DNA from 3 places in the Rhizobium sp. WYJ-E13 genome. Region 2 is predicted to be linked to each of the others. Evidence: predicted binding sites of a transcription regulator. Region 2 holds the regulator's gene; each other region holds the start of a gene.
The links. Region 2 encodes LexA, which represses DNA repair genes until DNA is damaged. Its sites were predicted from a motif close to TGTTCNNNNTGTGTTCNG; they were not measured.
Positions count from the first base shown of each region.

Region 1 (9,810 bases), 280 kb from region 2:
CTTGCTCTTCCCTGCTTCACGGACAAGGAAATCATGATGTCTACAAGTCCTCCACTTACGGCGGAGAGCGGAAGAATGAGCCGCAGTGCTGCCGGCATGCTCGTCGTTCTCTGCGGCGCGATCTTCCTCGAAGGCGTCGATGCGGCCATGCTCAACATCGCCCTGCCCTCGATCCGGGCCGAGCTCGGCCTCTCGACCACGACGCTGAGCGCCGTTGTTTCGGCCTATGTGCTTGCCTATGCCGGCCTGATGCTGCTCGGCGGGCGCGTCGCCGACATGTATGGCAAGCGCAAGGTCTTCCTGATGGCGCTGAGCGTATTCCTGTTCTTTTCCGGCCTCGGCGGCCTTGCGACCGAAGGCTGGATGTTGCTGACGGCACGCTTCGTGACGGGAGCAGCAGCCGCCTTCATGACGCCGGCCGGCCTTGCTCTCATCAATGGAAGCTTTCCCGAAGGACCACAGCGCAACAGGGCCGTGCTGATTTATGCCGGCACGGCATCGGCCGGATTCTCGCTAGGGCTCGTCATCGGCGGGCTATTGTCGGCCGTCGGTTGGCGATGGGTGTTCTTCGCTCCGGTCATCTTCTCTACCATCCTGCTTCTTGTCGGCATGAAGCTGATCGTGGAGAAGAAGGAAGAAGTCGCCGCCCCGCGCCAGAAATTCGACATCGCCGGCGCGGTGACGCTGACTGGCGCCATGTTGCTTGCCGCCTATACACTGACTCGGCTGGAACACGCGACCAACGACCTGAATTGGACGATTGCGGCAGCCGGCGCAAGCGCGCTGCTCTGGCTCGCTTTCATCCTCATCGAACGCAATTCGCGTGCGCCGCTCATCCGTCTCGGGATTTTCCGGTCATCGACGCTGGTGCAATCGAACCTCGGAGCGATGCTCTTCACCGGCGCCTTCTTCGGCTTCCAGTTCATCGTCTCACTCTATCTGCAGGAACTGTTGGGCTGGTCCTCGTTCGAAACCAGCCTTGCCCTGATCGTCATCGGCATGGACGCCATTCTAGCTCCATTGCTGACGCCTCTGCTCGTCGAGCGTTTCGGCAATGGACGCGTGGTGCTTGGCGGCTTTGCACTCGCTGTTGCGGGCTACGCGCTCTTTCTCGGCATGGGGCTCGACTGGACCTATGCGGCCATGCTGCCATCGACGATCCTTCTCGGCCTTGCCTTCTCCCTCGGCTATGGCCCACTGACGATCATCGCGACTGAAGGTATTGCCGAAAACGAACAGGGCCTGGCGAGCGGGCTCGTGAACACCTCGTTCCAGTTCGGCGCAGCACTCGGCCTCTCGGCCGTCAGTGCTGTCGGCACACTTTCTCTCGGCGATGGTGACGGTCCGTCCGAGCGGCTGGAGGCTCTGCGGACCGCTTTGCTGGTGCCGGTCGCAGCCACGCTGATCGGCATGGCCCTCATGGGCTTCGGCAGAGGCCGCTGTGCCGATGCATCCTGCCGATTGCAGGCCGTCTGAAAGCAAAGGCAACCGGCGCAGTGCCGGTCGCTTTCCCGTTCAGACGAGTTCGACGTCGACGACGCCAGGGGCAGCCCGCAAGGCCGCGGCGATCTCCGGCGTGATGCGATACTTGTCCTGCAACACCACCTCGACCTCACGCTTGCCCTCTTCCTTGATGACGATGAAGGAGACGAGGCCGTCGCCCTTGGCGTTCAGATGTGCTGCGACAGCGCGCAGCGGGCCGGAGTCGCGGACATAGACGCGCAGCGCCTTCTGCATCTGCAACGACTTTTCTTCCAGCGACTGGATGGTCTGCAGCCGCAGGCTGACACCTTCCGGCCGTTCCTCGCCGATCGCGGTGATGACGAAGGACTTTCCGGGCTCCAATATGTCACGATACTGGTTCAGCATTTCGGAGAAGAGCACGGCTTCGAACTGGCCGGAGGAATCCGAAAAGACGATGATACCCATCTTGTTGCCGGTGCGCGTCTTGCGCTCCTGTTTGGAAATCACCGTACCCGCCAGTCGCCCGTTCGCAGCGCCCTGCTTCACCGCCGTCGAGAAGTCCGCGAAGGTCTGTACGCGCATCTTCTGAAGGATGTTGTTGTAGCTGTCGAGCGGATGGGCGGTCAGGTAGAAGCCCAGCACCTGGAATTCCTTGAGCAGCCGCTCCGAGGCAAGCCACGGCGAGAATGGCGGCAGGGCGATCTTTTCCGGACCTGAGGACAGCGCACCGCCGAAGATATCCGACTGGCCGCTCAGCTTGTTTTCCTGGGCGCGCTGTGCATAGCCGAGCACGCGGTCGAGACCAGCCGAAAGCTGGGCGCGATCCAGGTTGAAGCAATCAAAGGCGCCGGCATAGATCAGGCTTTCCAGCACGCGGCGGTTTACCTGGCGTGGATCGATGCGCAGGCAGAAATCCTCGATGCTGGCGAAGGGCTTATCGCCGCGCATTTCGACGATGTGATCGACGGCGGATTCACCGACCCCCTTGAGAGCCGCAAGTGCGTAGTAGATACGGTTGTCACCGGTCTCGAACTGACGGAAGGAGGTCTGGACGGAGGGCGCGATGACCTCGATACCAAGGCGCTTGGCATCCTGACGGAAGTCGTTGACCTTTTCGGTGTTCGACATATCGAGCGTCATCGACGCTGCCAGGAACTCGACCGGATAATGCGCCTTCATATAGGCCGTCTGATAGGAGACGATGGCGTAGGCGGCAGCATGCGACTTGTTGAAGCCATAGTTTGCGAACTTTGCCAAGAGTTCGAAGATGTTGTCGGCCTGCGGCTTCGACACGCCGTTCTTGACTGCACCGTCGACGAAGCGTTCGCGCTGCTGGTCCATTTCGGCCTTGATCTTCTTACCCATGGCGCGGCGCAGAAGATCGGCTTCGCCGAGCGAATAGCCCGACAGGACCTGGGCGATCTGCATCACCTGTTCCTGGTAAACGATAACGCCCTGCGTTTCCTTGAGAAGATGGTCGATCGTTGGGTGGATCGATTCCAGCTCTTCGTCACCGTGCTTGCGGGCATTATAGGTCGGAATATTCTCCATCGGGCCGGGACGGTAGAGCGCCACGAGCGCGATGATGTCTTCGATGCAGTCCGGCTTCATGCCGATCAGCGCCTTGCGCATGCCCGCACTTTCAACCTGGAACACGCCAACCGTCTCGCCGCGCGAGAGCATCTCATAGGTCTTCTTGTCGTCGAGCGGGATCTTGGCGAGGTCGACCTCGATGCCGCGCTTCCTGCAGAAGTCGACGGCGACCTTGAGCACCGTCAGCGTCTTCAGGCCAAGGAAGTCGAACTTCACCAGGCCCGCCTGCTCCACCCACTTCATATTGAACTGGGTGACCGGCATGTCGGAGCGCGGATCGCGATACATCGGCACGAGCTTCGACAGCGGGCGGTCGCCGATCACGATCCCGGCGGCGTGGGTCGAGGCGTGGCGATAGAGGCCTTCGATCTTCTGGGCGATATCCAAGAGCCGCGCGACGACCGGCTCTTTGGCGGCCTCTTCCTGCAGCTTCGGCTCTTCCTCGATCGCCTTGGACAGAGGCGTCGGGTTTGCTGGGTTGTTCGGCACGAGTTTGCAGATCTTGTCGACCTGGCCATAGGGCATTTCCAGCACGCGGCCGACGTCGCGCAATGCGGCGCGCGCCTGCAGCGAACCGAAAGTGATAATCTGCGCCACCTGCTCGCGGCCGTATTTCTTCTGCACGTAACGGATCACCTCTTCACGGCGATCCTGGCAGAAGTCGATATCGAAATCCGGCATCGAGACGCGCTCCGGATTGAGGAAGCGTTCGAAAAGCAGCGAGAAGCGCAGCGGATCCACATCGGTAATCGTCAGTGCGTAGGCGACCAATGAGCCCGCACCCGAACCGCGGCCCGGGCCGACCGGGATGTCATGCTGCTTGGCCCATTTGATGAAGTCCGCAACGATCAGGAAGTAGCCGGGGAACTTCATGCGCTCGATAACGCTGAGCTCGAATTCCAGCCGCTCGCGATAATCCTTCTCCTCGTAGCCGGCCGACATGCCGAGCGTGGCCAGACGCATGTCGAGCCCCTCCTCCGCCTGCCGGCGAAGTTCTAGCGACTCTGCGCGCTCGGCCTCTTCGGGATCGTCTGTCGCGCCGGTGAAGCGCGGCAGGATCGGCTTGCGGGTCTTCAGAACGAAGGAGCAGCGCCGGGCGATCTCAACGGTATTATCAAGCGCCTCAGGCAGGTCGGCGAAGAGCTTTTCCATCTCCGCGCGGCTTTTCAGATAGTGATCCGGGGAGAGACGGAAACGGCTGTCGTCGGACACGATGGCGTTATGGGCGACCGCCATCAGCGCATCGTGGGCGTCATAATCGTCGCGCGTCGGGAAGAAGGCTTCATTGGTCGCGACCAGCGGCAGGTCGTGCTTATAGGCAAGGCCGACAATTTTCTGTTCGTGCCGCTTGTCATAAGCGCCGTGCCGCTGCAGTTCGACATAGAGCCGATCCCCGAAGATCCGCTTCAGCGTCAGCAGCCGGGTCTCCGCCGCAGCGGCGTGGCCGTCCTTGAGCGGCATGTCGATCGGCCCGGTCGAGGCACCCGTCAGCGCTATCAGGCCCTCCGTGCCGATCTCATCAAGCCACGAGGCGCGGACATGAATTGTCGAGTTGCCCTCGCCACCGAGATAGGCGCGGCTGACGAGATCGACCAGCCGTTCGTAGCCTGCATCGGTGGCGGACAGAAGCACGATGGAAGGCAGCTTGACCAGCGCCTGCTGGCCTCCCCGCTTCTCGGTTTCGAGACCGTCTTCCATATCGATCGACACCTGGCAGCCGATGATCGGCTGCAGCCCGTCATCCATCGCTTTCTGGGAGAACTCCAGTGCAACGAAAAGATTGTTGGTATCAGTGATGGCAATCGCCGGCTGGTTGTCGCCCGCTGCCTTGTAGAGGATCTTTTTGAGAGGCAATGCGCCTTCGAGCAGCGAATAGGCAGAGTGAACCCTCAGATGAACGAAGCCCGGCTTGCCGCCGATCGCACCCTGTTCCGCATCCGCCATAACATGCCCTTCCAACTGCCTCATTGAAGAGTGCGCATTGTCGGCATTGAAGGCGATTCTGTCCAGAAAAAGTCCCGCCGCGGGATCGCATGGCTGCCATGCGATCCCCTGAATTCTTACATTGCCATGACGATCAACGAGAAGCTGGCAATGAACATTGCGATGGAGGTGAATGCTGCGATATCACGGATCATGTCAGTCATCTGGCTCTCCTTTGCTCTTATGTTTTTACTTTGTTCCATGTATGTTCTATTGTCAACAGGGTTACCCCCCACTTCCGCGGGACATGGTTAACATCGGAGCAAAGGGACTATGGACGTTTTGGAACTCAATAGCTTCATTGTCGAAGCCAAATCGCAGACATATGTCGCCGGCGCGAAGTCGCAGCCATCCTACCGGATCGGTGCCCACGACATCGGTTATAAGCGCGGCATCTGGCGCTATCTCGACAGCTATTTCGGCGGCACGGATTTTGCCGGTCAGGAAGTTGTGTGGCTGGAGGAAAAGCCGGTCTGGGCGATGAACTATTTCGGGCGGATCATCGAGCCCGGGATCATCGACGGGACTGTCGCAGGCACCATCATTAGCGCGGCGCTGTCACAGCTCTACAAGCAGGGGCGCTTCCTCGGCGGCATGGTATTCGATCATTCGCTGGGGCGCTATGTCGATACGAGCGAAGGCGACTGCACACATTTTCGCGGTCACGAATTCATTCTCGTGGATGGCCAAAAGGCCTATGAGCTCGACTATCGCGGCGGGCTGATTATTCCCTGATAATCAGAAATCCACGACCTTGCCGTCGGAGATCGTTACGCGCCGGTCCATGCGCCGGGCAAGCTCGTGGTTGTGGGTGGCGATCAGCGCGGCAAGGCCGGACTGGCGCACCAGGGCCTCCAGAGCGTCGAAGACATAGCTGGCAGTCTCCGGGTCGAGATTACCGGTCGGCTCGTCGGCCAAAAGCAGTCTAGGCGCATTGGCGACGGCGCGGGCAATCGCCACACGCTGCTGCTCGCCGCCGGAAAGCTCGCCCGGGCGATGCGTACCGCGGTGGCCGATGCGCATATAATCCAGAAGCATCTTTGCGCGCTCGCTCGCTTCCTTCCATGAGAGGCCGGCGATGAGCTGCGGCATCATGATGTTCTCCTGCGCCGAGAATTCCGGCAGCAGGTGATGGAACTGATAAACAAAGCCGATCTCACCGCGACGGATGGCCGTGCGCTTGTCATCGGAAAGGCCGTTACAGGGGCGACCGTTGACCGATACCTCGCCGCCGTCAGGATGCTCCAGCAGCCCTGCGATATGCAGCAGCGTCGACTTGCCGGTGCCTGACGGCGCCACCAGCGCCACCATTTCACCACTCGACAGGGTGAAATCGGCGCCCTTGAGGATAGTCAGCAGCGTTTCGCCCTGGCCATAGTGGCGCTCGACGCCCGAAAGCTTGAGAACGACATTGCGTTTCATGAATGCGGCATTCCTTGGATTTGGCCTTGGATCATGCATGACCTTGGATCTCGGCCTTATTCGGAACGAAGGGCCTGGACGGGGTCGAGGCGGGAGGCGCGCCAGGCCGGGAAGATCGTCGCGATGAAGGAAAGCGTCAGCGCCATGGCGACGACGGAAATCGTCTCGCTCACATCCATTTCCGCCGGAAGCTGACTGAGGAAGTAGAGCTGCGGATCGAAAAGCACCGTGCCAGAGACCCATGAGAAGAACTGGCGGATGGACTCGATGTTGATGCAGACGAACACGCCGAGCAGCACGCCGGCGATCGTGCCGACAATGCCGATCGCAGCCCCCGTCATGAAGAAGATGCGCATGATGGCGCCGGAGCTTGCGCCCATTGTGCGCAGAATGGCGATGTCGCTTCCCTTGTCTTTCACCAGCATGATGAGGCCGGAGATGATGTTGAGTGCGGCGACGAGCACGATCAGCGTCAGGATCATGAACATCACGTTGCGCTCGACCTGCAGGGCCGAAAAAAAAGTCTGGTTGCGCTGGCGCCAGTCGGTGATGGCAATCTGCCGGCCGGCGGCCTGCTCGACCTTGGGTCTCAAATTATCGATGTCGTCAGGGTTGTCGACGAAGAGCTCAATCGACTGCACCAGCCCGTCGGCATTGAAATAGAGCTGCGATTCCTCGAGCGGCATGTAGATGATCGAGGCATCGTATTCCGACATGCCAATCTCGAAGAGGCCGGAAATCTTGTAGGATTTGATGCGCGGGTTGACGCCCATCGGCGTCACATCACCTTCCGGTGATGTCAGCGTAATCAGGTCGCCCGCCCTGAGTCCCAGCTGATCGGCCATGCGGCTTCCAACCAGAACGCCGTCGCCCGCGGCAAAACCCACCATATCACCGGACTTGATGTTATCGGAGACCGTCTTGAGCTTGGTCAGGTCCTCGGCCCGTGTGCCGCGCACGAGCGCGCCGGTGCTGCCGCCCGTCTGCGAAGAGGCCAGCACCTGACCTTCCACCAATGGCAGCGCCATCTTGATACCGGGCACCGCCTCGAATTTCTTCACGAGATCGGCATAGTCGGTGAACGGACCATCGACCGGCTGGATGATCATGTGGCCGTTGATGCCAAGGATGCGGGAGACGAGTTCCGTCCGGAACCCGTTCATGACAGCCATGACGATGATGAGCGTCGCAACGCCCAGCATGATGCCGACGAAGGAGAAGCCGGCGATGACCGAGATGAACGCCTCCTTGCGGCGGGCGCGCAGATAGCGCCACGCCACCAGGCGTTCGAATGTGGAGAATGGCTTGCCAGCCGGACCCAAGCCGGATTTGGAACTCCGGTCCACTGCTGCCTCTGCCATTTCGCCTCCGTCTTTCTTAAGCCACGAACCTGTTGATCGCCGCCTCGATGGTCATCGTTTCGCGGGCACCGGTCTTGCGGTCCTTCACTTCCACTTCGCCGTTCGCGACCGCGCGCGGACCGGCAATGATCTGGTACGGCACGCCGATCAGATCGGCAGTCGCAAACTTGGTACCCGCGCGGTCGTCCGTGTCGTCATAGAGCACGTCCTTGCCCGCCTTGGTCAGCGCCGCGTAGATCAGCTCGCAGGTGCCGTCGCAGGCCTCGTCGCCGGCCTTCATGTTGATGACCACGACATCGAAGGGTGCGACCGACTCCGGCCAGATGATTCCGTTCTCATCATGCGATGCTTCGATGATGGCGGGAACAAGGCGCGTCGGGCCGATACCGTAGGAACCCATGTGAACGAAGTGTTCCTTGCCATCAGGCCCTTGCACCTTCGCGCCCATCGGCTCGGAATACTTCGTACCGAAGTAGAAAATATGGCCGACTTCGATGCCGCGCGCAGAAAGACGCTCGCCTTCCGGAATGGCATTGAAGGCCGCCTCGTCGTGCATTTCCGAAGTCGCGGCATAAAGCGACGTCCACTTGTCGAAGATCGATTTCAGGCCGTCGACGCTGTCGAAATCCGTGTTTTCCGCGGGGATATCGAAGTTGACGAAATCCTTGTGGCAGAAAACCTCGGACTCGCCCGTATCGGCAAGGATAATGAATTCGTGGCTGAGATTGCCGCCAATCGGTCCGGTATCGGCGCGCATCGGAATGGCGCGCAGGCCGAGACGATCGAACGTGCGCAGATAGGCGGTGAACATCTTGTTATAGGAATGCTCTGCCCCTTCGCGCGTCAAATCGAAGGAATAGGCGTCCTTCATCATGAATTCGCGCGAGCGCATGGTGCCGAAACGCGGACGGATCTCGTCACGGAATTTCAGCTGAATGTGATAGAGATTGAGCGGCAGGTCCTTGTAGGACTTGACCGAAGAACGGAAGATATCCGTGATCATTTCTTCGTTGGTCGGGCCGTAGAGCATCGGACGGTCCTGGCGGTCCTTGATGCGCAGCATCTCCTTGCCGTAGGCGTCATAGCGGCCGCTCTCCTGCCAGAGTTCGGCCGACTGTAGCGTCGGCATCGAAAGCTCGATGGCGCCCGCCCGGTTCTGCTCTTCGCGGATGATATTGTTGACCTTGTCCAGCACCTTCTTGCCCAGCGGCAGCCAGGAATAGATGCCCTGCGACTGCTGGCGGATCATGCCGGCGCGCAGCATCAGCCGGTGGGAGACGATTTCCGCCTCCTTGGGATTTTCCTTGAGGATGGGTATGAAGAAGCGGGACAGACGCATGGCGGATTCCGGTACAGTTGAGACGCCGCTTACCCAAGCGGAATCGACGGTCTTTGATAAAGATGGGAGCGTTCATAACCGCTTCGCGACAGGAAAGAAACCCGCGACCGGCGCGAGCACCCTCCCGCAGACGCATGTTAGCGCCCACAAATTCAGCAGGCGCGAAAAAGCGCGTATTTATAAGGACTTGAAGGTAAATCTTGTCAACAGAAAAATTTTGCGTGAGTGTAGCAAAAATGCAAAAAAAGCTGATGACAAAGCACAATCTTTGGGCTAGTTTTAGCTCACAAAACAGGCAAGAAGGTTAAATTCTTGCCGAATTCGCGGTCAAGTCTTGGGAGGATCAGATCTTAGGCGCGCTTGTCGCTGCCCCGGTAACGGTTAAGGATCACGCGATACTTAAAACAAGGCTTTTAGCCTTGTTTTTTTTTGCTTTTTCGGCTCCCGATTGCCCCGAAAATCGAGCCATCCTACGTTAGGTGAGCCCGCTTTCCGTTACGCAAGCTCTTTGCCCACTTGCGTGACGTGCATATGACAGTTTTTCGCGGTCGCGTTTACATTTGCTCAAAGTTTGAGCAAAAGACATCCCTAATAGAAGCTAGGCCCTATTTGTGGAAGTGCGTCGAAGCCGAAACCGAAATAGGTCGA
Region 1 covers NZ_CP076853.1:1,047,946-1,057,755, reverse strand. Annotated here, with positions in the region: gene KQ933_RS05285 (MFS transporter) at 76-1,476, shown strand; gene dnaE (DNA polymerase III subunit alpha) at 1,516-5,001, opposite strand; gene KQ933_RS05275 (DUF5680 domain-containing protein) at 5,314-5,775, shown strand; gene KQ933_RS05270 (ABC transporter ATP-binding protein) at 5,779-6,462, opposite strand; gene KQ933_RS05265 (lipoprotein-releasing ABC transporter permease subunit) at 6,519-7,823, opposite strand; gene proS (proline--tRNA ligase) at 7,840-9,162, opposite strand; gene KQ933_RS05255 (hypothetical protein) at 9,161-9,439, shown strand; gene KQ933_RS05250 (DUF1467 family protein) at 9,751-9,810, opposite strand, start outside.
Region 1: KQ933_RS05275 (DUF5680 domain-containing protein) is a predicted target of LexA. The motif match lies at 5,236-5,253, and genes of this name have one in related genera.

Region 2 (9,810 bases):
CTTGCCGATGACGCCTTCATCGACGGCTTCGACTTCCATCGTCGCCTTGTCGGTTTCGATTTCGGCAATCACGTCGCCGGACGTGACCTTGTCACCTTCGTTCTTGAGCCACTTGGACAGCGTGCCTTCTTCCATCGTCGGAGAAAGGGCGGGCATGAGGATATCGATAGGCATGGGTTCCCTCCCCGATTAGAGCAGAATGTCGGTGTAAAGCTCGGATGCATCCGGCTCCGGATCAGCCTGCGCAAAATCGGCACTGTCGGCGACGATATCGCGGACTTCCTTGTCGATCGCCTTCAGATCGTCCTCGGTCGCCCAGCCCTTTTCCATCACGCGCAGGCGAACCTGCTCGATCGGGTCCTGCTCGGAGCGCATCTTCTGCACTTCTTCCTTGGTGCGGTATTTCGCCGGGTCAGACATGGAGTGACCACGATAGCGATAGGTCAGCATTTCCAGGATGATCGGCCCCTTGCCGGAGCGGCAGTGTTCGAGCGCCTCATCGGCAGCAGCCTTGACGGCGCGAACGTCCATCCCGTCGACCTGCATGCCGGGAATGCCGAAGCCGGAACCGCGGAGCGAATAGTTCGACTGCGCCGTCGCGCGGGCTGTCGAGGTGCCCATGGCGTAACGGTTATTTTCGACGATATAGATGATCGGCAGCTTCCAGAGAGCAGCCATGTTGAAGCTCTCGTAGACCTGACCCTGGTTGGCAGCTCCATCGCCGAAATAGGCAACAGCAACCGAATTGTTGCTGCGGTACTTGTTGGCGAAGGCGAGACCGGTGCCGAGCGACACCTGCGCACCGACGATGCCGTGACCGCCGTAGAAATGCTTCTCCTTGGAGAACATGTGCATGGAGCCGCCTTTACCGCGTGAATAACCGCTGCGACGGCCGGTCAGTTCAGCCATGACGCCGCGGGCTTCCATGCCGGTAGCCAGCATATGACCATGGTCGCGATAGGCCGTGATGACCTGATCGCCTTCCTTCTGCGCCATCTGCATGCCGACGACGACAGCTTCCTGGCCGATGTAAAGGTGACAGAAACCACCGATGAAGCCCATGCCGTAAAGCTGGCCCGCCTTTTCCTCGAAACGGCGGATGAGCAGCATCTCGCGATAGGCCTTCAGCTCCTCATCGCGATCGAAATCGGCGATGGGACCGCCATTCGATGCCTTGGCTGCGGATTTCGCACTGGTTTTGCGGCTGGAAACGGTCGCGGTTTTGCGCAACGCCATTCAACCCTCCCTATGGGTTTATCGGTTCTCAGGTGGCGCGTACCATAGGGAAGAAAAATGACCACAGCAATGCCATAATTGCATGGCTCATATTCGCCGGTAAATTATTGATAAAAAACAAGAAAGCGCAATTAACCTAAATTCGGTTAATTGCGGTAATGATTGTAAATGACAATCTCGTCCGCGCGCGACATGTTGAGCTGATACCGCGCCTTTTCGTCGAGCATATCCCTGTCCAGCGAGCCGTCGCTGAGGAGCGCTACCTGCGCCTCTAGATGCTCGCGCTTGGCCTTGAGCACCGCCAATTCCCTCTCGCGCGCGAGACGCTGGCGCTCGAACGCCTCCGTCGCACGCAGACCATAATCGCCATGGATGCAATGATAGCCGAAATAGGAGAGAAAGGCGACCGTCATGGCCGGAATGACGAAGCGACCGGTCTTTCTCTTCTTGTGATGCTTTGTCCACATATACGCATGCTCTACGCATTACCAATCGTTTCAATTTAACGCGCAGAGATTAACCGTTCGTTGACTCTGAGCCCCTCCCAGGCAAGCGCAACAAAAAACCCGCGCCGAAGCGCGGGTTCCAAATGCCTGATTTATAAAGCCGTATTAGCCACGAATGATGGAACGACCGGCATACTCAGCCTGCGGGCCGAGACCTTCTTCGATGCGGATGAGCTGATTGTACTTGGCAAGGCGATCCGAGCGCGACAGCGAACCGGTCTTGATCTGACCGCAGTTGGTGGCAACCGCAAGATCGGCGATCGTGGAGTCTTCCGTCTCACCCGAACGGTGCGACATGACGGCGGTGTAGGCTGCCTTGTGCGCGGTATTGACGGCGTCGAGCGTTTCCGTCAGCGAGCCGATCTGGTTGACCTTGACGAGAATGGAGTTGGCGACGCCCATGCGGATACCGTCGCGCAGGCGAGCCGAATTGGTGACGAAGAGGTCGTCGCCGACGAGCTGGCACTTCTTGCCGGCGAGATCGGTCAGCGTCTTCCAGCCTTCCCAGTCGTCTTCGGCCATGCCGTCTTCGATGGAGATGATCGGATACTTGGCAGCGAGTTCGGCAAGGTATTCAGCCATGGCGCCCGGCTCGAGCGTGCGGCCTTCACCTTCCATCACATACTTGCCATCCTTGAAGAATTCCGTCGAGGCGCAATCGAGGCCGAGGTAGATGTCCTCGCCCGGCTTGTAGCCGGCTTTCTCGACCGACTTCATGATGAAGTCGAGGGCTTCCGGAGCGCTCTTCAGACCCGGGGCAAAACCGCCTTCGTCGCCGACATTGGTATTGTGTCCCTGGGCGGCGAGTTCCTTACGCAGCGTATGGAAGACTTCCGAGCCCATGCGAACAGCTTCACGGATCGAATCTGCGCCAACCGGTAGGATCATGAATTCCTGGAAATCGATCGGGTTGTCGGCATGTGCGCCGCCGTTGATGATGTTCATCATCGGAACCGGCAGCAGGTTTGCGGCAGCGCCGCCAACGTAACGGTAGAGCGGCAGGCCGGAAGCCTCTGCGGCAGCCTTGGCGACGGCGAGCGAAACGCCGAGGATGGCGTTGGCGCCGAGACGCGACTTGTTCGGCGTGCCGTCGAGTTCGATCATGATCTTGTCGATCTGGATCTGGTTTTCGGCGTCGATGCCGCCGATCGCGTCAAAGATTTCCGTGTTGGCGGCCTCGACGGCCTTTTCGACACCCTTGCCGAGATAGCGCTTGCCGCCATCGCGCACTTCGACAGCTTCATGCGCGCCGGTCGAAGCACCCGAGGGAACAGCTGCACGGCCCATGCTGCCGTCTTCGAGATAGACATCGACTTCGACGGTGGGGTTACCACGGCTATCGAGAATCTCGCGGGCGATGATATCGGTAATTGCAGTCATGGTTTTTTCCTGCTCGTGGGTGGATAAATCGTTTGAAACCGTCTTAATCGAAGGTACGCAAATTACAATGGCGCTTTGCGACACCTCCGGCCTGCCTGTCTGATCGTCGCTATAACACGATCATGTCAGGCTTTTGACTGTCAGCCCTTGGCAACCGCATCAAAGGCGAGCAGCTTTTCCAGAAGCCGCGGCATATCCTTGAGATAGACCATGTTCGGGCCGTCGGAAGGGGCATTGTCCGGATCCTCATGGGTTTCGATGAAGACACCCGCAACGCCGGCGGCTACGGCAGCACGCGCCAGCGTTTCAACGAATTCGCGCTGGCCGCCGGAGGAATCGCCCTGCCCGCCCGGCTGGGCGACGGAATGCGTGGCGTCGAAGATAACAGGAGCGCCCATCGCCGCCATGATCGGCAGGGAACGCATGTCGGAGACCAGCGTGTTGTAGCCGAAGGAAACACCGCGTTCGCAAAGCAATATATTCGGATTGCCGCTGGCATTCAGCTTGCCGAGCACATTCTTCATGTCCCAGGGCGCGAGGAACTGGCCTTTCTTGACGTTGACGACGCGGCCGGTCTTGGCGGCGGCAACGAGAAGATCCGTCTGGCGGCAGAGGAAGGCCGGGATCTGCAGCACGTCGACGGTTTCAGCGACAATGGCGCATTGTTCTGCCGTATGAACATCCGTCAGGACAGGAAAACCGAATTCCTTCTTGAGGTCGTCGAAAACCTCCATCGCCTTTTCGAGGCCGATACCGCGCTTGGCGGAAATCGAGGTGCGGTTTGCCTTGTCATAGGAGGTCTTGTAGACGAGGCCGATACCGAGCTTGTCGCACAGCTCCTTCAGCGTGCCGCCGACCATGAAGGCATGCTCGCGGCTTTCCATCTGGCACGGACCAGCGATGAGCGAAAGCTTGGCAGAATTGGAAAACAGAACCTGGCCAGCGCCTTCGCCGATCCGGACCTCTGCATTGGTATTGGAGCTCATGGTGTTTCCTCGAAGGCGAAGAGCGTGCCCTGACCGGGCGCGGGCTTCACAAGAATACGGTTGGCCTTGCGTGTATAGGTCACCCCGTTAGCAGCCAAATGCGCTTCTGTCACGGCCAGATCGGCAACCGCAAAGAGGATCGCCCGGCCGCGCAGGCCGCGATCGCTATCCGGCGTCGCCAGATCGAAATAGGCCTCCAGCCCCTCTGGGGTCATCAGGCTGATCTTTGCGTTTCCGGTCGGCACCTCCAGCCCGAAACTCGTGACATCGGCAGAAGCGGCTTTTGCCGCCGCGCGAACGAACTCGCCGAAAGCTGTCGGCTCGGGCGCCGCGAGCGCGATCTCGGCAATGCCTGTCACGCCATTGGCATGGATCTCCAGCGCGCTGCGGCTGGCCGGAAGCGGGTTGATGCGCTCGACAGCGAAGAGAAAGAAATCCGGTGCCCGTAGGTCGCCAGCGAAGGCGAGCCGGAAGCCGGCAACACTTTCTGCACCATCGGGCATTTTCACTGGACGTTCGAACTGCAGCACAGGACCGGCACTGATGCTGCCCTTCACGAAACGAGAATGTTCTTGCTTTGCATCCCCTGTCGCAAAGGCGATGGCGGACAATCCTTCGCTGCCGCAGCGGAAACGGAAAGCCTGATTGCGGGCAGTGAAGACATTGCCCTCACGCGCCGTCTCCTCGCTCTCCTCCACACTCGCGACACCCAATGGCTCAAGGTAGGTTTTGTCGGTAAAGAAAACGCAGGCATTTTCCGTGCCGAAGGGATGGCGGGCATCGGGCGCGACGGTGAAACCAAGCTTGCCCAGCCTTTCGCGGGCAAGGTCGATATCGGTAACCGGCAAAACGAGATGATCAATCGGAAGCATGTCCTGGGTCATCGGCTACTCTCTAGCAATCACCAGGAGATGTGCTTCAGCAGACGCTACGAAGCAAGGCCAGGCAGGCTTTCCGCCGATAAAAATAAAATTCTCTGCAGAATGAACAGAAGTTTTACGAAAATTTAGCTACTTGCAGAACACATATGGAACATATAGTGTCCGTTCTGGATTTGTTTCAAGACTGGGGTACACGCCATGCTCACACGCAAACAACAGGAACTCCTTCTTTTCATTCACGAAAGGATGAAGGAGTCAGGCGTTCCGCCGTCTTTCGACGAGATGAAGGATGCGCTGGATCTTGCCTCTAAATCCGGTATTCACCGGCTGATCACGGCGCTTGAGGAACGCGGCTTCATTCGCCGGCTTCCGAACCGGGCACGCGCGCTCGAAGTCATCAAGTTGCCGGAAGCCTACAGCCCAAGCCTGCAGCCTCGGCGCGGCTTTTCGCCGAGCGTCATCGAGGGCAGCCTCGGAAAGCCTCAGCCGTTGGCTCCCGCTCCGGCAAAGCCTGCACCTGCTGCCGACAACGGCAATTCGATTTCTGTGCCGGTCATGGGGCGCATCGCCGCCGGCGTGCCGATCTCGGCAATCCAGAACAATACGCACGACATCAATGTTCCCGCCGACATGCTGGGCTCGGGTGAGCATTATGCGCTCGAGGTTCGTGGCGACTCGATGATCGAAGCCGGCATCTTCGATGGCGACACGGTCATCATCCGCAACGGCAGCACCGCCAATCCCGGTGATATTGTCGTGGCACTCGTCGACGAGGAGGAAGCGACGCTCAAGCGTTTTCGCCGCAAGGGTGCATCGATTGCACTCGAAGCAGCAAACCCCGCTTATGAGACGCGCATCTTCCCGCCGGATCGCGTCAAGGTCCAGGGCAAGCTCGTCGGCCTCATTCGCCGCTATCACTGACTGGTGACGTACTGGCGTCTGCGAAACTGTCGCTGCGCCAATCATAGGCACGGTGGCGCATCCAGGGCCGTCGCAACGTGTCGAATGCAGTTGTGATCTCAGTTCCCTTATCGGTAAAACGAAGTTCGATCGAGCCTGTTCTGCGTAGTGTCTCGCCAGTAAAGAGCAATGCGCCGGAGCGACAATGGTCAAACCGCAAACGGACAGGGGTAACGACGATATCGGCCGTATCGCAGGCCGGCCCGAGATAGGCTGCATTGTCGATGATCGTCAGTTTCTTTCCATTCCCGAGCAAGGCAGTGCACCAGGCGCCCTTCTGGCAGGAGAAGCGCGATGGCGAGCTTGCGGCGGCATGTCTCATTGCTGCTCTGGCTTCGTCCTGCTGATCCCGTGACAGCTGCAGCTGTTTGCCTTCAGGCGCAGCGGGGACATTGACAGCCTGGAGCATGAACGGCTTTCGATGCTCTTCCATGGTAAGCGCCCGCTGCCATTGTTCGAAGATGAAGGCAGGAGGCTTTTCGCGATTCGAAGCTATCGCCTCTCCATCGACAACAGCAACCAGGCCGCCATCTTCGGCGATGGTGATGTCGGGCATCGCCTCGACCGGAAGCAACGCGACGGCAAGCGTGGAAACCGCAACGATTGCTGTTCCGGCGTGCCGCAGTCTGGTTCTGAGCAAGGTTAGCAGCAGAAACCCGAAGACGGCTGTCGGGAAGTACCAGCCGGGCAAACGGCCCACATCGATATTGCCGCCCCAGCTCGATACCGTCTTTGCGATTTTTATCACCAGATCGAGCCCGAATCCTGCGATCTGCCACATCGGGCCATCGAGGCCAAAAGGCATCAGCAGCATCGCCAGCATCCCGGCAGGCATGACGATGAAGGAAATGACAGGCATGGCCGCGAGATTTGCCGGCAGGCCGTAGGCAGTCAGCCGGTGAAAATGATCGATCGAAAACAGCGCGGTCGAGAAACCGCCAATGAGCGACGTCAGGAAAATGCCGCCGAAGAAGCCGCCAATCATGAGGACAGGTTTGAGGATCGGCAGCTTGGCAAAGGCATTCTCCCGCATCGGACGCACTTTCCAGAGGTCGTAACCGGCGACCAGGGCAAGCGTTGCGGCAAAGGACATCTGGAAACTCGGCCCCAGCACCTCCGATGGCGAGACTGCAAGGATCACGAGCGCGGACAGCGCCACGTTTCTAAGGCTGATCGACGGCCGGTCAAAGAAGACGGCAACCAGCATGATCGCCATCATGATGAAAGCGCGTTCGGCGGAGACGGCAAAACCCGAGATCAGATAATAAGCCGTCACCGCAGCGAGCGCGCCGGCCGCCGCGATTTTCTTGGTCGGCCATGCTTGGGCAATGGCGGGAAAAAGACTGAGGATGACCCGCAGGCCGACAAAGAAGATGCCGGCGGAGAGCGCCATATTGAGACCGGAGATCGCGATGATGTGGGCAAGGCCGGATTGCCGCAGCGCCTCGGTCGTTTCATCCGAGATCGCCCGTCTCTCATCGGTGACAAGTGAAGCAGCAAAGGCGCCGGTATCACCCGGCAGGACGGAGCGGATTCGATCGCCGATGCCGCTCCTGAGCCGATAGAGCCATTCCAGGGTCGCCTCACCGAACGAGCCCGCCTGCTGCGGCTGCGAGGCAGTCTTTTTCGGCGCACCATAGAAAAAGCCGTTGGCACCAATGCCATCGAAATAGGCGCTGAAGGCAAAATCGTTGAGGTGGGGAAGTGCCGGTCCCGCCGGAGGCGTGAGACGTGCCCTGCCCTCGATGACGTCACCAAGCTCAAAGGGCTGCGTGGCGCCCCGGACCAGGACGGAAATGCGCTTGGGTGGACGCTTGATCTCGGGAGCATCCGTTCCGGTAACAGCAAGAATATAGCGCCAGCGCCCTCTTCCATCGCCTTCGCGACGCTCGATGCGGCCGGTCACCGTTGTCGTTACGGCGGAATCCAGGATCAAGGTCCGCGCCCGCCATGTTTCGACCTGTGCCGAAAGCATTCCACCGGCAAAGAGAAGCAGAGCAAGCAGCGTCGCCCGCAATTTCGTCCGGCCATATCCGCAGAGCGCAACGGCAAGGAGGAGGACAAACAGGCAGAGACCAAGCGAGATGGCCGGAAAATCCGAAACTGCCAGAAACCAGGTCGCGGCACCCGCACCGAGAAAGACCGGCGAGAAGAGAATGAGGCGACCGTGGCCAGCCTCTTCCCCGGCCATGCGAATAGACGATTCGGCGTGTTGTTTCGCAATGCCAATCAGCCGCCACTGCAGCGGAACAGCAGCTTGCGTCCTTACCGGTTGCGTCACAATGGCGCGCGGTGCGACATCGGCAAAATCCATCTTGGCATCAACGGATTGCGCCTGCCGTTCTCTTGTCTCGAACCCCGTCATAATCGCTTGGACCCGCCCCCGGATATCGGCAGAATGCAACCTGTGTTCAAAACGCGCAAACAATAATCGATTGAAATACGAGGAAAATTCACGCGAACGAAAAATCCAGTCAAATCATGGTGTTCTGATATGCATGGGGCTCATCGCTGCACTGCCTAAAAGATGATGCCGCGATGCACAAAATGGCATCACGGTAACTTGGCATTAGCTTCGCGATCATATAGCTATCGCTTAGGACGCTTAACTCTTATGGCGCTTTTGCGGCGCCACCGCCACTCCGGAGGATCAGCATGACGGATCAAAGCGCTACAATCAAAATCGGTGACAAATCAGTCGACCTCGCCGTCCGAAAAGGCACGGTCGGACCTGACGTCATCGATATCGGTGCACTTTATAAAAATACGGCCTCCTTCACCTACGATCCCGGGTTTACGTCGACCGCATCCTGTGAATCGAAGATCACTTATATCGACGGCGACGAAGGTGTTCTGCTGCATCGCGGTTACCCGATCGAGCAGCTTGCCGAGCACGGCGACTTCCTGGAAGTCTGCTACCTGCTGCTCTACGGCGAACTGCCGACCGCCGCCCAGAAGAAAGACTTCGACTATCGCGTCACGCACCACACGATGGTGCACGAGCAGATGAGCCGCTTCTTCACCGGCTTCCGACGCGACGCCCACCCGATGGCCGTCATGTGCGGCTGCGTCGGCGCGCTTTCGGCCTTCTATCACGACTCCACCGACATCACCGATCCGCACCAGCGCATGGTCGCCAGCCTGCGCATGATCGCCAAGATGCCGACGCTCGCTGCCATGGCCTACAAGTACCATATCGGCCAGCCCTTCGTTTACCCGAAGAACGACCTCGATTACGCGTCGAATTTCCTGCGCATGTGCTTTGCCGTTCCCTGCGAAGAATATGTGGTCAACCCGGTGCTTTCGCGCGCCATGGACCGCATCTTCATTCTGCATGCCGATCACGAGCAGAACGCCTCGACCTCGACGGTCCGCCTCGCCGGTTCTTCCGGCGCGAACCCGTTCGCCTGCATCGCAGCCGGCATCGCCTGCCTCTGGGGTCCCGCTCACGGTGGCGCCAACGAAGCAGCCCTCAACATGCTGACGGAGATCGGCACGGTTGACCGTATTCCCGAATATATCGCCCGCGCCAAGGACAAGAACGACCCGTTCCGCCTGATGGGCTTCGGTCATCGCGTCTACAAGAACTACGATCCGCGTGCCAAGATCATGCAGAAGACGACGCATGAAGTTCTCGGCGAACTCGGCATCAAGGACGATCCGCTTCTCGAAGTCGCGATGGAACTGGAGCGTATCGCTCTGACCGACTCCTATTTCATCGAGAAGAAGCTCTATCCGAACATCGACTTCTATTCGGGCATCACTCTGAAGGCTCTGGGCTTCCCCACCACGATGTTCACCGTGCTCTTCGCTCTCGCCCGTACCGTCGGCTGGATCGCACAATGGAACGAAATGATCGAA
Region 2 covers NZ_CP076853.1:1,329,882-1,339,691, reverse strand. Annotated here, with positions in the region: gene KQ933_RS06780 (pyruvate dehydrogenase complex E1 component subunit beta) at 1-174, opposite strand, end outside; gene pdhA (pyruvate dehydrogenase (acetyl-transferring) E1 component subunit alpha) at 190-1,236, opposite strand; gene KQ933_RS06770 (septum formation initiator family protein) at 1,383-1,703, opposite strand; gene eno (phosphopyruvate hydratase) at 1,848-3,122, opposite strand; gene kdsA (3-deoxy-8-phosphooctulonate synthase) at 3,263-4,108, opposite strand; gene KQ933_RS06755 (VOC family protein) at 4,105-4,992, opposite strand; gene lexA (transcriptional repressor LexA) at 5,188-5,910, shown strand; gene KQ933_RS06745 (ComEC/Rec2 family competence protein) at 5,891-8,263, opposite strand; gene gltA (citrate synthase) at 8,605-9,810, shown strand, end outside.

Region 3 (9,810 bases), 1.2 Mb from region 2:
TGGAGGCCTATTACGGCAAGCGGCCGATCATCTACACCTCTGTCGATTTCCACCGCGAAAACCTCGAGGGCTATTTCCAGGATTATCACTTCTGGGTCCGCTCGACTGCCAAACACCCCGAAGTGACATATGCCGACCGCCGCTGGGCCTTCTGGCAATATACGTCGACAGGCGTCATTCCGGGCATCAAGGGGCCGACCGACATCAATGTCTTCGCCGGCTCCGCGAAAAACTGGAACAACTGGGTGGCTGACGTTTCCAAGGATAGAAATTCTTAGTAACGTGCTCCAATCTTTCTTGCTTCCGTCACATTCATCTGTGAAATCGGCGGCATTCTATGTCATTTTACGAGGATCGTTTCATGCACCGCTCGCTCAAAAGCTGCTCTGCACTTGCTCTTCTGTTTGCCTGCGTCCTAGCAACAGGCGCTGCTGCGCAGCAGGCTCCGGATGCGGCAGCTTCGGCCCCGGCAGCACCCTGCGGCGGCGATCTCTTCACCTTCCTTGAGGGCGTCAAGAAAGAGGCGATCGCAGCAGGCGCCAGCGCCGAAGCAGCAGACCAGGCCTTGGCCGGCGCTGAGATCGATCCCAAGGTCCTGAGCCGCGACCGCGCCCAGGGCGTCTTCCGCCAGACCTTTTTGGAATTCTCGCAGCGCACCGTCAGCCAGGCCCGCCTTGATATCGGCCGCCAAAAGATGAAGCAATATGCCGATGTCTTCGCCCGCGCCGAGCAGGAATTCGGCGTTCCCGCCGGCGTCATCACCGCCTTCTGGGCGATGGAAACGGATTTCGGCGCCGTACAGGGCGATTTCAACACGCGCAACGCGCTGGTGACGCTGTCGCACGACTGCCGCCGCCCGGAACTCTTCCGCCCGCAGCTGATCGCCCTCATCGAAATGGTGCAGCATGGCGACCTCGACCCGCAGACCAATACCGGCGCCTGGGCCGGCGAAATCGGCCAGGTGCAGATGCTGCCGCGCGATATCATCGCCTATGGCATGGACGGCGACGGCGACGGCCATGTGCGCCTCAAGCAGAGCAGCCCGGATGCGATCCTGACGGCCGCCAAGTTCATCCAGCATCTCGGCTTCGAGCGCGGCCAGCCCTGGCTGCAGGAAGTCACCGTGCCAGATAACCTGCCCTGGGAAAAGTCGGGTCTCGGCGGCACGATGACGGCAGGCGAATGGTTCAACCTCGGCGTCAAGCCGCGCGACGGCAACATGGCCTTCGCCAATCTCGAAGGCGATCTCGTCCTGCCGCAGGGCCGCCTGGGACCGGCCTTCATCGCCTATCCCAACTTCAAGATCTATCTGGAATGGAACAAGTCGTTCATCTACACGACCTCGGCGGCCTATTTCGCGACCCGCCTCTCCGGTGCCCCGACCTACCAGAAGGGCACGCCTGAACAGGGCCTTTCCAACGACCAGATGAAACAGCTGCAGACGAAGCTCGATTCGCTCGGCCACGATGTCGGCGAGATCGACGGCATCCTCGGCTCCGGCACCCGCGTCGCGATTCAGAAAGAACAGCTCCGCCTCGGCATACCGGCTGACGGCTGGGCAACGCCTGCGCTGCTGAACGCTCTCTGATCCCTCACAATTGCCCTTTCACCACCCGGCCGCATGAATCGGGTGGCGCCTCCCCGCCGATCGGTTAAGCCTGCCAGCAAATGGAGGATCGGCATGGAACAGAGAATAAGCGCATTGACCTGGGGGCTTCTCGCCCTGCTCGGTCTGATCTGGGGTGGCTCCTTCTTCTTCGCGCGTATCGCCGTTGCCGAGGTGCCGCCGCTTACCCTCGTCTTCCTGCGCCTCTCCATTGCGGCCCTTGCGCTGCATATCTACATCGGCGGGCGCTTCGGCATCTATCCGCTGCTGAAGAGCCGCTGGCGCGAATTCCTCATTCTCGGCATCCTCAACAATGCCCTGCCCCATGCGCTGATCTTCTTCGGCCAGACGCGCATCGGCGCCGGCCTTGCATCCATCCTCAACGCCACAACGCCGATCTGGACGGTGCTGATCGCCAATTCCCTGACATCGGACGAAAAACTCTCCTCGGCCAAGATCATCGGCTGTCTCACCGGCCTTCTCGGCACAGTCGTTCTCATCGGGCCGAGTCTCAATAGTAGTCGCGACCTGCCCCTCTGGGCGCTCCTCCTACCCGTCATCGCCGCAGGCTGCTACGGATTTGCGGCCACCTACGGCAAGCGCTTCAAGGGCGTGGCGCCGCCCGTTATCGCTGCCGGCCAAATGACGGCGTCCTCGCTCGTGGCCCTGCCGCTGTCGCTCGCCATGGATCACCCCTGGGCACTTGCCATGCCGTCAATCAACGCCATCGCGGCCGTTCTGGCGATTGCGTTGCTGTCCACCGCCGTCGGCTATATCATCTACTTCCGCATCATGGCCGCGGCGGGCGCGACCAACACCTCTCTGGTGACGCTGCTCGTGCCGCCGAGCGCGATCCTGCTTGGCTTCCTGTTCCTGGATGAGCGTCTGGAGATGACCGAGATGGCCGGCATGGCGCTGATCGGCGCGGGACTTGTCATACTGGATGGCCGGATCTACCGCCGCTCTGACGCCATAGCCTGAAATGATTATGCTGCAGTGCGCCATTCTTCCGCCAAAAGCATGAATCGTGACTACCGGATTGTAACGGATCGTTAAATTTTGAGAGCGGATTTTTCTGATTATATTTCAGTGGCTTATAGGATTGCTGTTAGACTTATCCACTATCCTCTTCGGCAGCGCAGCACAAGAAGCGCTTCCCAACCAACACATTTCCGACATATTATGAGCCGGTTAGCGCGAGGAGGCAGACATGGGACTTACGCAATCCTTGAATGTCCTGTTGGTCAGTGCAGCGTTCGCATTCGTCGTGTCCATGCTCTTCATTTGAGCCGATGCGAGGCGTCAAAAACTGAGATACCTACACTCCTGAATAACAAATAACCCCGAAAACTGAAAAGCGCATGCCCCGCCCGGCCATGCGCTTTTACTTTGCCCGCAGCAACAGTGTGTATCGGTTTAAGCTGCCGCGCCGGCGCTTCTGGCCGTCTGGCGCGAGAGGCCGAGATTGTCGAGGACGGCAGAAACCAGCGGCGCACGGTTCATCGTATAAAGATGGAACTCGTGCAGGCCTCGGCGAATAAGATCCTCGATCTGCTCGGCTGCAACCTCGGCTGCGACCTTGGCGCGCTCTTCCGGCTTGTCGTCATATCCGGCGAAACGCGCGTCGAGGAAGGTCGGGATGACCGTGCCGCAGGCGCCGGCAAAGCGCTTCAGCTGCGTCAGGTTCTGGATCGGCATGATACCAGGCACGACAGGGATTTTGACGCCGGCAGCACGCACCTTCTCGAGATAACGCTCGAAATTGTCGTTATCGAAGAAGAACTGCGTCAGCGCGCGGTTGGCGCCGTTCTCGGCCTTCTGCTTCAGCATGTCGATATCAGCCGCCTGATCGCGGCTTTCCGGATGCTTTTCCGGATAGGCCGAGACGGAGATCTCGAAATCACCGATCTGCTTGAGGCCGGCCACCAGTTCCGCCGCATTGGCATAACCGCCCGGATGGGGCTGGTAGGCCGCACCGACGCCACCCGGCGCATCGCCGCGCAACGCCACGAAATGCGTAACACCCGCCTTGCGGAAACTGTCGACCACCTGATGCGTCTCTTCCTTCGTGGCGCTGACACAGGTGAGATGCGAGGCGGTCGCAAGCGGCGTGTCGGTGAGGAAGCGCGTGACCGTGGAGAGCGTCGGCGCCTTGGTGGTGCCACCGGCACCGTAGGTCACGGAGACGAATTCCGGGTTCCAATCCTGCAGGTCGCGGACGGTGTTCCAGAGCTGGCCCTCCATCTCCTCGGACTTCGGCGGGAAGAACTCGAAGGAGATCGCAATATCGCGGCGGCGGGCGTCGTTTTTCTGGGTCATTTATTCTCTCCCGGCAAATGTAAGTACCGCGCCTTCGCTCTCCAGCGAGGCCATAAGGCGCCTCGGGTCGCGCGCGAGCCAGATCGTGACCGTAAGGCCCTTCTCCCCCTGCTGACCCGGATGAAGATCGACGACCTGCTCGACATCCAGCCCCGCCTTGCGCACCCAGTCCGACATGGCCTGATGCGAGAAGCCGAGACGGACGTGGGCATGTTCGTCGCGAAGATATTCGAGGTTATGCGGCGCGAGATCGATGATGACGAGGCGCCCGCCCGGCCGCAGCATGCGCGCGGCTTCCGCGATTGCGATATCGGGCTGATCAAAGAAGTGCAGCACCTGATGGATCGTTACCAGATCGAAATCCTGCCCCTCGAACGGCAGGTTCAGGATATCGGCGTGGCGCACCGAAGCCGTCGTGATCCGCGACTTGTCGAGATTGGCGCGCGCCACGCTCAGCATGTCGCGGCTGGCGTCGACGCCGATTGCACGGCGATAGCGACCGGCCAGAAGCTCCAGCATGCGACCAGTGCCGGTGCCGAGGTCGAGCAGGGAATCGATCGGGTTGGCGCCGAGCAGCTTGATGACGGCTGCATCCACCTCTTCGTCAGCGGCGTGCAGACGACGAAGTTCGTCCCATTCGGCGGCGTTGCGGCTGAAATAGGCCTGTGCCCGCTCGGCGCGCTGCCGCTTGACGGTGGCAAGGCGCTCGCCGTCACGCTGGACGACGGGGTCGTTTTCGGAGACATGCTTCAGCAGCGCTCGCACCAGCGCGGCTGCCTTGCCTTCGTGCGCCAGGCGGAAGTAGGCCCAGGCGCCTTCCTGATAGCGGTCGATCAGTTCCGCCTCGCCAAGCAGCTTCAGGTGCCGGGAGATGCGGGGTTGGGATTGACCGAGAATTTCCGTAAGATCTGTGACGGTGAGATCCCCCGCCGCCAGTAGCGCGAGGAGCCGCAGGCGCGTCGGTTCGCCGGCCGCCTTCAAGACGTCCACCAGCGCATCCAGTCCAAGCCTTAAGGGTTCGCTCATATCCTACCCAATCAAGATATAAAGATATCTTTATGTGACTTGGATAGCGGAGGCAAGCGGCATTTCACCGATTTGCGAAATTGCCTGTATCGATAACGACAGCAGACATTAAAAAAGCCCCGGACCAGCCGGGGCTTCGAAATGCACGAAAAACCGATTAGCGGGTCAGACGCTTGTGAGCCTGGCTGCCGGGATTGAGGGCGTCGGGGCCAAGGCGGCGGATCTTGTCCTGTTCATAATCCTCGAAGTTGCCTTCGAACCACTCGACATGGCCGTCGCCTTCAAACGCGAGAATATGCGTGGCCAGACGGTCGAGGAACATGCGATCGTGGCTGATGATAATGGCGCAGCCGGCAAATGCTTCCAGCGCGCTTTCCAGAGCACCAAGCGTTTCCGTATCGAGGTCGTTGGTCGGTTCGTCGAGCAGCAGAACGTTGCCGCCGGCCTTCAGCATCTTGGCAAGGTGAACGCGGTTGCGCTGACCACCCGAGAGATTGCCGACCTTCTGCTGCTGATCGCCGCCCTTGAAGTTGAAGGCGCCGCAATAGGCGCGCGAGTTCATGTCGAACTTGCCAAGCTTGATGACTTCGGCGCCGCCGGAGATTTCTTCCCAGACGGTCTTGTTGCCATCAAGCGCATCGCGGCTCTGGTCGACATAACCGAGATGCACGGTCTCGCCGATGCGGATCGAACCACTGTCGGGCTTTTCCTGGCCGGTGATCATCTTGAACAGCGTCGTCTTGCCGGCGCCGTTCGGGCCGATAATGCCGACGATGCCGCCCGGCGGCAGCTTGATCGACAGATCGTTGATCAGCGTGCGGCCCTCGAAGCCCTTGGTGATACCGTCCATCTCGATGACCACCTGACCGAGGCGCTCGCTGACCGGGATAATGATCTGCGCGTCGCCGGGACGCTGCTTCTCGGCGGCCTCGACCAGTTGCTCGTAAGACTTGATACGCGCCTTGGACTTGGCCTGACGGGCCTTCGGGCTGGAGGCGATCCATTCCTGTTCGCGGCTGATGGCCTTCTGGCGACCTGCCTCTTCGCGGTTTTCCTGCAGCATGCGCTTTGCCTTCGCCTGCAGGTAGGCCGAGTAGTTGCCTTCGTAAGGAATGCCGCGGCCGCGGTCGAGTTCGAGGATCCAGCCGGTGACGTTATCCAGGAAGTAGCGATCGTGGGTGATCATCATTACGGCGCCCGGATAGTCGCGCAGATGCTTTTCGAGCCAGGCGATGGTTTCGGCGTCAAGATGGTTGGTCGGTTCGTCGAGCAGCAGCAGGTCCGGCTGCGACAGAAGCAGGCGGCAGAGCGCGATACGGCGGCGCTCACCGCCCGACAGCGTCGTGACATCGGCGTCGCGCGGCGGGCAGCGCAGGGCTTCCATCGCCATCTCGACCTGGCTTTCCAGATCCCAGAGGTTCTGGCTGTCGATGATATCCTGGAGCTTCGCACCCTCTTCCGCCGTCTCGTCGGAATAGTTCATCATCAGTTCGTTGTAGCGATCGACGATCGCCGTCTTGGAGGCGACACCTTCCATGACGTTCTCGAACACCGTCTTGCTGGGGTCGAGTTTCGGTTCCTGCTCCAGATAGCCGACGGTCGCGCCTTCGGCGAGCCAGGCTTCCCCGGTATATTCCTTGTCCTGGCCGGCAATGATGCGCAGCACGGTGGACTTACCGGCACCGTTCGGACCCAGGATACCGATCTTGGCATCGGGATAAAAGGAAAGATGGATATTCTCGAGGATCTTCTTATTGCCATAGGCCTTGTTGAGGCCGGACATATGATAGATGAACTGGCGTGCCATGCTGGGATGCTCCGGGCGGAAACTTGAAATCGTGGCCGCTATGTAGGCGAAACCACGCCCGCGGGCAACGCCGAAACCCTGTTTCGTCAGGATTTCGGCATGTTTCCATCAGAAGCCGGCGGCATCCACAAGGCCTTCATCGCAGCCGAAGGACGTCTGCCCTGCCCCTTGGATGAGGCCGCCGAGGCCCTTCTCCTTCGCTTGCGCCGAAACTGCATCCTGCGAAAGCCCGATCGTCAGCTCGCTGATCACTCTGATATTGCCGACGCGGCGGCAGCTCATTTTCACGCGGTCGCTGGCACCGGCCCCAAAGCTCTTGTCGAAAGCCGCCTTGATCGCATCGGATTTCAGCGTCTTGCCGACGTTGGCGGCGAAGAGATCGCGCACGGCCGAAGCATTGAGATCGCCCATCAGGTGAATGGCGGTGGCGAAATATTCGTCGGCGCTCATCTTCGTGCAAGTGCCGTGCTTGATCCACTCATGCCGCTCGAGCCCCGATTGCGTGCCGGGCATCGCCTTGTCGAGCGCGCTCTTCGTCTCGGCCGAAAGGCTCACTGTCGGCAGGTTCGTCCACTGGCCGTCCTTGTCGGCGGCTCTCTGGTCGGCGGGTACGCCGCAATAGTCCTGCCGCATCGGCCATAGACCGTGGAGAGAAAAGTTGGTGGCGTCATAACGCTCGCCGCCCTGGCTGGCGCATTCGGCCTTCTTCTGGTTGGTCTGGCAGAATGCCGGTTGCCAGCTTGCCGCAAGGATGAAACGCGTGCGCCCGCTTTCTTGCGCGGATACGGGTCCGACTGACGACAGCGAAAGGAAGAGAATGGAAACCGAAAGGAGAAACTTACCCATTGATAGCCCCGACAAAGAACAATACAGGAACAAACAAGCATGAAGCCGAAAATTGCGCAACCCTGAATCGCAGCAAAATCGCGCTTTCTCATGTATGAGGAGAACCGCAATATTGCATTTGTCCTGCGATCTGGTCTTTTGGGCGCGGGAGGAATGCATGTTTTCCGAGACATTGCGGCTTCAGAATGCCGGGGCTTCGCTTGCGTGCCATCACCAGCCTGCAGAGGGCCAGGCGCACGCTATCCTGATGATTTCACACGGGCTCGCCGAACATTCTCGCCGTTACCGGCGCTTTGCCGAGGCCATGGCGGCAAGAGGTTATCATGTCTATGCGCATGACCATCGCGGCCACGGCGAGACAAGCGCGCCCGATGCACCGCTCGGTCGCTTCGCGAGACAGGGCGGCATAGAGCGCGTCATCAACGATATCGCCGCCGTGCATGACTTTGCCACGACCCGCCACCCCGGCCTGCCCGTCATCCTCCTCGGCCATTCGATGGGCGGCCTGATCGCCCTTAATGCCGCCGCCGATCTCCCCGGCCGTTTCGCAGCCCTTGCCGTCTGGAATTCAAATTTCTCGGTTGGACTTTCCGGCCGCGTTGCGCAGGCGATCCTGCTTGCCGAACGCATGCTCAAAGGCTCGGATGTGCCAAGCGACATGCTGCCGAGGCTGACATTTTCCGCCTGGGACAAATCCATTCCCAACCACCGGACGGAATTCGACTGGCTGTCGCACAATCCGGCCGAGGTCGATGCCTATATCGCCGATCCGCTATGCGGCTTCGGCCCCTCGGTATCGCTCTGGCTCGATATCTTCGCCCTCACCTTCCGCGGCATCGAGAAGGAGCGGCTCGAGAGGCTGCCGAAAGACCTGCCGATCCATCTGGTCGGCGGCGGTCAGGACCCGGCAACCATCAATGGAAAAGCCGTCCTCTGGCTGTCAAAGCGTTTGAGAAGTCAGGGCTTTTCCCGTATCAGCACGGAGATATATCAGGACATGCGGCATGAAACGCTGAACGAGATCGGCGCGCAAACGGCAATTGCGGATTTCGCCGGCTGGTGCGACGCGGCGATCCGCGCGGTCCCGAGCGAAAGGATCTGAGATGACAAGCACGAGTTCCATACGCCATCCCGCCGCCTCCGAGGTGACGTTTGGCCTGCTTTTTATGTTTTTGTCGGTGATGATCTCGCCGCTGATCGACATCTTCTCGAAGCTCGCGACCGCGACGATCTCGTCCACCGAAGTCGCTGGCTTCCGCTTCGTCATCCAGTCGCTCACCATGCTGCCTTTCGTCTTCCTGCGCGGCGCGAAGATCCAGTTTTCGCTGAAGCAGAGCTGGTATCATGCCATCCGTGGCGCAATGGTCACTATCTCGATGATCTGCTTCGTCACCACGCTGAAGGTCATGGCGGTTGCCGATGCCATCGCCATCTTCTTCGTCGAGCCGATCATTCTTACGATCCTCGGCAGCATCTTCCTGAAAGAGACGATCGGCTGGCGGCGCTACAGCGCCTGCGCCGTCGGCTTCCTGGGGGCCCTGCTGATCATTCAGCCGAGCTTCGAACAGGTCGGCTATATCGCTCTGCTGCCCGTCGTCAGCGCCTTCTGCATCGCCGTCTTCGCGCTGATGACACGGGTACTATCGCACCGCGAAGATCCCTGGGCCATGCAGTTCCAGACCGGCCTCTGGGGCATTTTCTTCTGCGCCGTTGTCCTCTTCATCGGCTATGGCAGCGGCTCTGACATCATCGATACGGCCATACCCGATCTTCCCGCTTTCGGCTACCTGCTGGGTACGGGCATTGCCGCGGCGATAACCGGCATTCTCGCGGCTTACGCCTATCGGGCCGCACCGGCCTCCACGCTGGCGCCGCTGCAATATCTGGAAATCGTCTCGGCCACCGTCTTTGCCTGGCTGGTCTTCGCCGATTTCCCCGACGCGTTGAAATGGCTCGGCATCCTCATCGTCATCGCGTCCGGCCTCTACATCATCTGGCGCGAGCAGCGCTTTGCTTCCAAACCCGTATCCGATACATCTGAGGTGACGCGGGCGCCCTGAAATCCGCCGCTCATGAGAGGAGTTTGGGAGGAATTTGGGAGGAACATGACGCAAGACGTGAAGAAGAAACCGCCGCTTGCGGGCATCAGGGTCATCGAGCTTGCGCGCGTGCTGGCCGGACCCTGGGCGGGGCAGATGCTGGCCGA
Region 3 covers NZ_CP076853.1:2,531,612-2,541,421, forward strand. Annotated here, with positions in the region: gene KQ933_RS12775 (GH25 family lysozyme) at 1-278, shown strand, start outside; gene KQ933_RS12780 (lytic murein transglycosylase) at 362-1,588, shown strand; gene KQ933_RS12785 (DMT family transporter) at 1,682-2,587, shown strand; gene metF (methylenetetrahydrofolate reductase [NAD(P)H]) at 3,023-3,925, opposite strand; gene KQ933_RS12795 (metalloregulator ArsR/SmtB family transcription factor) at 3,926-4,951, opposite strand; gene ettA (energy-dependent translational throttle protein EttA) at 5,109-6,758, opposite strand; gene KQ933_RS12805 (ribonuclease) at 6,867-7,604, opposite strand; gene KQ933_RS12810 (alpha/beta fold hydrolase) at 7,762-8,706, shown strand; gene KQ933_RS12815 (DMT family transporter) at 8,708-9,664, shown strand; gene KQ933_RS12820 (CaiB/BaiF CoA-transferase family protein) at 9,710-9,810, shown strand, end outside.
Region 3: KQ933_RS12805 (ribonuclease) is a predicted target of LexA. The motif match lies at 7,619-7,636, and genes of this name have one in related genera.